Regions from separate parts of the Priestia sp. TRM10 genome, predicted to be linked through region 2. Evidence: riboswitches for the same ligand, from Rfam matches in the RefSeq annotation. Region 2 holds a riboswitch; the other holds the start of a gene.

Evidence for each region. A riboswitch is a leader RNA that binds a small molecule or an ion and turns the genes downstream of it on or off. The one in region 2 is predicted to bind lysine.
Region 1: it holds a riboswitch for lysine, as region 2 does, so the genes downstream of both, ACK3CR_RS13615 (amino acid permease) here and ACK3CR_RS23225 (aspartate kinase) in region 2, are expected to answer to the same signal.

The regions. Positions count from the first base shown of each region.
Region 1 covers NZ_JBJZOT010000013.1:448,342-452,779, forward strand. Annotated here, with positions in the region: gene ACK3CR_RS13610 (Cof-type HAD-IIB family hydrolase) at 336-1,217, shown strand; lysine riboswitch at 1,329-1,504, shown strand; gene ACK3CR_RS13615 (amino acid permease) at 1,593-3,002, shown strand; gene ACK3CR_RS13620 (TspO/MBR family protein) at 3,122-3,859, shown strand; gene ACK3CR_RS13625 (YczF family membrane protein) at 3,898-4,119, opposite strand; gene ACK3CR_RS13630 (spore germination protein) at 4,253-4,438, shown strand, end outside.
Region 2 covers NZ_JBJZOT010000015.1:1,249,410-1,253,847, forward strand. Annotated here, with positions in the region: gene ACK3CR_RS23220 (YslB family protein) at 117-605, shown strand; gene ACK3CR_RS23225 (aspartate kinase) at 639-1,865, opposite strand; lysine riboswitch at 1,994-2,170, opposite strand; gene uvrC (excinuclease ABC subunit UvrC) at 2,240-4,030, opposite strand; gene trxA (thioredoxin) at 4,098-4,412, opposite strand.

The sequences.
Region 1 (4,438 bases), on a different contig from region 2:
TTCTTTCCCCCCTTTCTAGGATAGTTCCTAAAGGTACTTACATACAAGATAATATACAGCATGTGAAAAAACAATCGACAAAATTTGTGAATAGACCAAGAAATCGTAAAAAATCTTCTTCTTTCTATAGTATTATAGATAAGGAGAAGAGAACAACAAAAAAGAGCAATAATTCACAATCATTTCATGGAACTCTAATTTTTGATTGAAACATATGAAATAGGGAATAATATTTTTACTATGTCTAAAAAATAACATGAAATAATAAAAAATCTTTCAGTGAAAAGCGTTTCATACGCTATAGTAAAAACAAATACAGCAAGGGGGAACAATTGATGATTATTGCAATTGATATGGATGGAACATTATTAAATAGTGAAGGTAAGGTGCCTGCTGAGAATGTAGAAGCGATCAAAAATGCACAACGCGCTGGGGTTAAGGTTGTCATTGCAACGGGAAGAAGCTATGAGGATGCAATGCGTCCTTTACAACCGTTCGATCTTAAACTTCCTAAGATTTGTGCAAATGGAGCAGACGTAAGAGATGAAGAAGGAAACGTTCTTCATCGCCAATCTCTAGAGGAGCAAGACATTCAAAATGCTATGAATCTTCGCTTCCATAACGATGAGGAAGTTTATTTTGAAATGTATGTGCAAGACGGTGTTTATACATATGAAAATGCAGGAGATGTAATGAAAGCAGAAGCAGACCGAGTGAGAAGCTCCAATGAAAAAATTTCTCGTTTTGAACTTGATCTTTTAGCTGCCAAACAGTCACAACAGGCTGGCGTTACCTTTTTACCAAAAGAAGAGCTTATGAAAAAAGCGCTCCAAGAAGATACTAATATTTTTAAATTCCTCTTTTTCTCCTTCGACTTAAACAAGCTACAAGTTGTAAAAGATGAATTAGGAAAAAGCGATAACGTAGCTATTAGCTCATCTGCTTTGCATAACGTGGAGGTCAACCATTTGAAGGCAACAAAGGGAATTGCGCTTCGTAAAATGGCAGAGCATTTAAAAGTTGATATGAAACATTCAGTCGCTATTGGAGACAATCGCAACGATATTAGTATGTTTAATGAAGCAGCTACAAGTTTTGGAATGGGAAATGGAGATCCTGAAGTGCAGTCATTATGTGACTATGTAACCGAAACGAATGATAATAATGGAGTAGCAAAAGCGATTGAGAAAGTATTAAAAAGTTCTCTAAAAGCATAAGAAACAAACATGAGCTGTTTTTCCTTATTTTACACAAAATAGGGCTTTGACAGCGCATGCTCTCTTTGGTATTATAACGTAGTAAAAATAATATAAATCCTCACTCTTTCTCGGTGAGGTAGAGGTTGCGCGTATTAGGAGTAACATATGGGAAGCAAGTGGAGCTTATGAACATATGTGAAAGGAATGAGCGCCGAAGCTTATAAAAAACCACTTTTTTTATAAGCTGGGCCTGTATTAAATAAGTACAGGACTGCCACAAGTTTTTGTGGAGGGCTATCAGAGAGATATGGCAGAGTGAATGCAAAAGTATGGGCATTTCCATACTTTTTTATTTTGTCTGCTAAAAATTACTTATTGGAGGATTTTTGCAGCATGGAACAAACGAAAAAATGGGGCTTTTGGCTCTTAACAGCTTTTGTTGTTGGAAACATGGTAGGATCAGGAATTTTCATGCTTCCAAGTACGCTTGCACAAGTGGCAAGTCCACTTGGCGTTATGACAGCATGGGCTGTTACTGGGTTTGGTGTATTAATGCTTGCCCTAACTTTTGGAACGCTATCAATTCGAAAACCAGAGCTACAAGCGGGACCGCAGAGTTATGCGAGAGCGTTATTTGAAAATAAAAAAACAGGTGATGTAGCAAGTTTTACAACCGTTTGGGGATATTGGGTAGCAAACTGGATTAGCAACGTAGCGATTATTACAAGTTTTGCAGGTTATTTATCTACTTTTCTACCAATTATGAGAGACGGTCGAGTATTATTTCATGTTGGGTCTCAACCGATTGAATTAGGGAAGCTTATTACTTTTGTAGTTTGCTCTATCTTCTTATGGGGAACTCATACCATCTTAGTTACAAGTATGAATGCAGCAGGTAAACTGAATTTTGTTACGACATTTTCAAAAGTCGTGGGATTCGCTCTTTTCATTATTGCTGGGTTATTTGCTTTTCAGTTCTCCACAATGGGAAGTTTTTATTATCCTGTTGAGAGCACAGATGGAGGAAATCCGCTTGGACTTTCGAGTCAAGTGTACAATGCCGCTATTTCAACACTATGGGCATTTGTTGGTATTGAGTCAGCCGTTATTTTATCAGGTCGAGCATCTTCACAGCGCGATATTAAAAAGGCCACTGTTGCAGGTGTAACAATTGCTATTATTATTTATATGACAATTACAATGATCACAATGGGGGCACTCCCACATAGTGAACTTCAAGCATCAGATAAGCCTTTCGTAGACGTTTTAAACGTTTTAATTGGTCGTGGCGGCAGTATCATTATGGCACTTCTTGCACTTGTCTCCTTGTTTGGATCAATGCTTGGGTGGATCTTATTAAGTTCAGAAGTTCCATACAGAGCAGCCCGTGAAGGAAACTTTCCAGCCTTTTTTGCAAAGACAAACAAAAAAGGAAGCCCAAGTAATGCTTTACTTGTAACGAATATTATGTCTCAAATCTTTATTTTTTCAACTGTTTCGGGAACGATTAGTCAAGCGTATTCTTTCTTAACAACATCATCAACGCTTGCTTATCTTATCCCATATTTAATTTCAACTATTTATTTCTTAAAAGTTGTCATTAAAGGTGAAACATACGCAGAACTAGGTGGAAGATCTTCACGCATAAAAGACGGAATTATTGCGGGTCTTGCATTCATTTATGCGGCATGGGTTATTATTTCCGGAACTGCAGATATGAAAACTTTTTCTTTAGGAATTGGTCTCTTTTTAATTGGAATTGTATTTTATCCGCTTGTAAAGCGTAAAGGAAAAAAACAATAAAGTATAAAAAGCTGAGGGGAACTTTCCCTCAGCTTTTTTATGGATGAAAAGGCAGTGTTCTGAATAGTGTTTATCAAGTGATAAAAAGTGGAATACAAGGTGAAGAAGGAGGAATAACGATGAAATATTTTATTATAAGCGCTATTAATCTTTTAGCATTCTTATTTACGATCAGTACAAATTATTTTTTTCCAGAAAGCCGCAATGTGTCTAAAATCTCGGACAGCATCAATGCTTTTATAACACCAGCTGGCTACGCTTTTTCAATTTGGGGCCTCATTTTTCTTCTTTTAGCTCTTTATGTTATTCGTCAATTTTTTGCCAAAGGGATAGACAAAGAAATTTATGAAAGAGTTGGCCTTTGGTTTGCACTTAACTTAATTTTTAATGGATTATGGAGTCCTGTTTTTGGAAGTGGAAATATTGCACTTTCTCTTATTATCATTTTAGGCGTTTTAGTTACGCTTATTGTAATTTACACGAAAACACAGAATACAACAAAGCATCATTCATGGCTCATGCGTCTTCCATTCTCTATTTATATTGGTTGGGTTTCAGTTGCGACAATTGTAAATTTTTTTACCCTCCTAAAATATAAAGGAGTTACAGAACTTTTCGGTGTTGGTGAATATGGATGGACAATTATTATGCTATTAGTAGGAGGATTACTAAGTATTTACTTTACACTGAAAAATCGAGATATTGCCTACTCTCTTGTTTTCATTTGGGCATACATTGCTATCATCGTTCAAAGACAAGAGATGAATGCTATCGTTATCACAGCATCTATTTCTATCATCCTTATCATTATTTCCATTATTGTAAACCTTATTAGAAGAAAAAAACGTCTTTCATAATATAAGAGCCAGCTTTGTTATCAAAATAAAGCTGGCTCTTAATTTTTTTTGCTTTTTCTTTGTTGCCATATTTCTTTGCCTACATAAATAAAAAGAGACAAAAGCAGAAAACAAAGCAAAAAGAACTCTAAAGCTGCCATAACGCGAAAACCATAAAATACGTTATAAATAGCTCTCGCTACAGAGTAGTTCATAAAAAGGTCTAAAACAATGACTAAAGAGAAAGATAAAGAACTCATAAGCAAAAGAGCAAGAAGCATTTTCAAAGTAGTCTTCCTCCAGCGATTATCATTTGTTTTTTTACTTTTTTCATTTGAAGTTCTCTTTATACAGATGAATGCATAATTGTGCTCTTTTCTGCAGAAAATGGATAAAAAAAGGTAGGTCTCTGCCATGTTTTTTAAGAAACGAAAAAAGAAAGAAGACAGCAAATCAGGTGACACCCATGAAGAGCAATCTCCAGCAGAACTTCTTCAGCGTGATTTAACGTGTAATATTAAAAGGATAAAGGAAGAAGTTGGATATAGCTCAGACGTTATTATAAGAGAATTTTCAATTGGTTATAACGAACAGATTCCG
Region 2 (4,438 bases):
AAGAATTGTTGTAGGTGATTTTCACTTCTAAAACAGGGAAAAGCTACTTTTTTCTTACACAAACTATATAAATCGTAAAAAATCATTTATAATGGAAAAGAAAGTGAGGTATCGGTATGGAGCAACGAGAAAAACAAGAGTTAGATAGTTTAGAAGAAGTGGAAAAAGAAGAGGAAAGGCCATCTGCTGTTACACATGAAGAAACCATTCCTTTATTTGGTTATGAACTGCTACGAGATATTGTTTTACCAGATATTTTAGGAAAGGAAACAGATAATATTTCCTATTGGGCTGGTAAGAATATTGCACGTCTTTATCCACAACCGTCCCTAGCAGATCTTCAAACTTTTTTTATTCGTGCAGGATGGGGCACTCTTACTCTAAAAAAAGAACAAAGAAGCTCACTCGAATTTGAACTTAGCGGACCTAGCGTTGAACGCCGTTTACATAATAAAGAAACATGCTCTTTCCAACTTGAGGCTGGATTTCTAGCTGAACAAATTCAAGCTCAAAAAGGATATACAGCAGAAGCTGAGCAATGGAAAAAACATCGTAACAAGGTCGTCCTTTCCATCGTTTATGACAGAAGAGATATTTTAGTATAGAAAAGGAGAACTCGCTAAACGAGTCCTCCTTTTTTATTTACCTACACGTTCATTTGTTAACTCAAATGTTTCATGAAGAGCTTCGACAGCTTTTACCATATCTTTTTGCACAATGACTGTTGAAACTTTAATCTCAGACGTGCTAACCATTTTCACTTGAACTTTACTATCTTGAAGCACCTCAAACATTTTTGCAGCCACCCCAGGATTTGAAACCATTCCAGAACCAACAATAGAGACTTTTGAAAGTCCATTTTCATGCTCAACTTCTTCATATTGCAGATATCTTTTTTGAGCTTCTAAAACACTTAATGTACGTTGAAGTTCCTCTGTTTTTACGGAAAATGATACTGCTGACTTAGCAGACGTAACGCTTTGAACAATAATATCTACATTAATATGATGTTTAGCAAGGAGCGAGAAGATAGAAGGAAGGGTATAAATGTTATCCTCCATGCCAATAACCGTAACTCGGGAAATATTGTCCTCAAATGCAATTCCTCTTACTAATAAATTATCTTCCATCTCTGCTTCCTCCTTAATAATTGTTCCACGTTCTTTTTCTAAACTTGACCGAACTTCAAGCTTTACTTCATAATTTTTAGCAAACTCAACAGCTCTTGGATGAAGAACCCCTGCTCCTAGATTGGCAAGCTCTAACATTTCATCATAAGAAATCGAGTTAAGTTTTCTCGCACCTTTAACATAACGAGGATCTGTCGTATAGACTCCTGTTACATCTGTGTAAATATCACATTTTTCTGCTTCAAGAGCTGCAGCAAGTGCCACCGCAGTTGTATCAGAGCCACCTCTACCTAATGTTGTAATCTCATTGTTCTCTGTAATCCCTTGGAATCCCGCAACAACGACAATTTTATTTTCTTTGAGATATTGTTTGATTCGAGCGGTTTCAATATTGGTAATTCGAGCATTTCCATGTACCTCTTCTGTCTTCATTCCAGCTTGCCAACCTGTTAAAGAAACAGCATCATAACCTTTCGCCTGAAGAGCCATAGAAAGAAGAGAAATGGTAATCTGTTCTCCTGTTGTTAAAAGCATATCCATTTCCCGCTTACTTGGGTTTTCATTGAGCTCTTTTGATAATGAAACAAGCTCATCCGTTGTTTTTCCCATCGCAGATACAACAACAACGACATTATTACCTGCTGCTTTCTCCTCAATAACTCGATTTGCTACATTTTGAATTCTCTCGCTAGATCCTACGGAAGTTCCTCCAAATTTTTGAACAACTAAGCCCATTTTTCTAAAACCTCTCCTCAGTTCGTTTTTTCACACAAATGGTTTACTCGTAAGTAGGGCGAACGCAATAAAAAAAAGCAATGAGAGAATCTCTCATTGCTTTTTTAAAATATCTATATTTGCGCAATGTGTGAGATAGCCCTCCAAGATTGTGATCTTGACAGTCTTACATTTATTCAATGCAAAACCAGCAAAAGCTATGATGAGCTAACTTCCACTTCGGCAGATTTTCCTTTCTATAACAATCAACGGAACTCATTTTCCTCCTGCTATATACTCTTAAAATCCGCACCTCTATCTTCACCTCAGTAATATTGAAGTGATTATACAGTTTTTAAAATCTTTTTTTAGCTTATCAAATATTTAAAAAGTTTTCAATCACTTTTTTCGTTTTCTTCGCGAAGAACGCTATAAATCGCAGTTGCTGTATCTTTTGGTATCCCTGCTCCTTGGATTTCTTCTATGCTTGCTTCTTTTAATTTCTTTAAAGACCCAAAGTGAGTAAGTAGCATTTTTTTTCGCTTTGCGCCAACCCCTTTAATATCGTCAAGAACAGATTGAAAAGAAGATTTTGACCGAACTTGTCGATGAAAAGTAATCGCAAAGCGGTGCACTTCATCTTGAATGCGCTGCAGTAAATAAAACTCTTGGCTGTTCCTTTCAAGAGGCACTACTTCTAAAGGATTTCCGATCATAATGTTTGATGTTCGGTGCTTACTATCTTTTACAAGACCTGCAACAGGAACAAACAATCCAAGTTCATTTTCAAGTACGTCCTCTGCAGCCGCAATTTGTCCTTTCCCTCCATCAATCACAATTAGATCTGGAAGCGGAAGATTGTCTTTTAATACACGACTATATCTTCGTCGCACAACTTCACGCATGGAATCATAATCATTTGGACCTTCAACAGTTCGAATTTTATATTTTCGATATTCTTTCTTATATGGTTTTCCATCAACAAATACGACCATTGCTGATACAGGATCTGTTCCTTGAATGTTTGAGTTATCAAATGCTTCGATTCTATTTGGCGTAGCAATATTTAGTTTCTCACCAAGATTTTCAATTGCTTTAATTGTCCGTTCTTCATCACGTTCAATAAGCCAAAATTTTTCTTTCAAAGCAATCTTAGCGTTCTTATTGGCTAGGTTCAGTAAATCTTTCTTTTTTCCTTTTTGAGGACAGTGTGCTTTGATTTCTAAAAGACGCTCCACTATTTCACAATCAACATGCTCAGGAAGAAGCACTTCCTTTGGTTTTACATGGTTAGACTGCTGATAAAACTGTCCTAAAAAAGTGAGAAAATCTTCTTCAGGTTCACCGTAAAAAGGAAACATGGAAACATCACGTTCAATTAGTTTTCCTTGGCGAATAAAGAAAACTTGGACACACATCCATCCCTTATCATAGGAATAGCCGAAAACATCTCGATTAACAAAGTCGTTAAACATCATTTTTTGCTTTTCCATTGTTGCTTCAATATGGGAAATTTGATCTCGATATTCCTGTGCACGTTCAAACTCTAGATTTTCTGATGCGTTCATCATCTTTTCAGTCAGTTCTTCTTTAACATGCTTAAATCCGCCGTTCAAAAACTTTGCAATCTCGTCTACAAGCTCCTTATTTTGCTCCTTTGTCACTTCATAAACACAGGGAGCCAAACATTGGCCAATATGATGATAAAGACAAACTCGGTCTGGAATAGTAGAACATTTCCGGAGTGGATATAAGCGATCTAACAGCCTCTTTGTCTCATTTGCTGCTTGAACGTTTGGATAAGGTCCAAAATATTTGCCTCCATCTTTTTTTACTTTTCTTGTAATAAATAAACGTGGATGGCGCTCATTGCTAATTTTAATAAATGGATAGCCTTTATCATCTTTTAGCATAACATTATATTTTGGATCGTACTTCTTAATTAAGTTCATTTCTAAAATAAGCGCTTCAATGTTGGAAGACGTGACGATATATTCAAAATCAACAATAGCGTTCACAAGACGAAGCGTTTTCCCATCATGACTTCCGGTAAAGTATGAGCGTACTCTATTTTTTAATACTTTTGCTTTTCCGACATAAATAACAGTACCGTCCTTATCTTTCATCAAGTAACAGCCAGGCTGATCTGGAAGAATCGCTAGCTTTTCTTTTATGATTGCATTCATAACGTCCCCCCTTTTTCTTTTTGTCATAAGAAAAGCACCTGCAAAAAGCAGGCGCCCTTTTTAAAGCTTATAGATGTTTGTTTAATGCTTCAGCAAGTGCTTCTTTTGGTTGGAAGCCAACGATTTTGTCAACTTGTTCTCCATCTTTCATAACAAGTAAAGTTGGGATACTCATTACACCAAATTTCCCTGCTGTTTCTTGGTTTTCATCTACGTCAAGCTTTACGATTTTTACTTTGTCGCCCATATCTGAATCAAGTTCTTCAAGAACTGGAGCAATCATTTTACAAGGTCCGCACCATGGTGCCCAAAAGTCAACAAGTACTACCCCTTCATTTGTTTCAGCAGTAAAGTTTTGATCTGTTGCATGTGTAATTGCCATTAAAAATTCCTCCTATACCTAAGTAA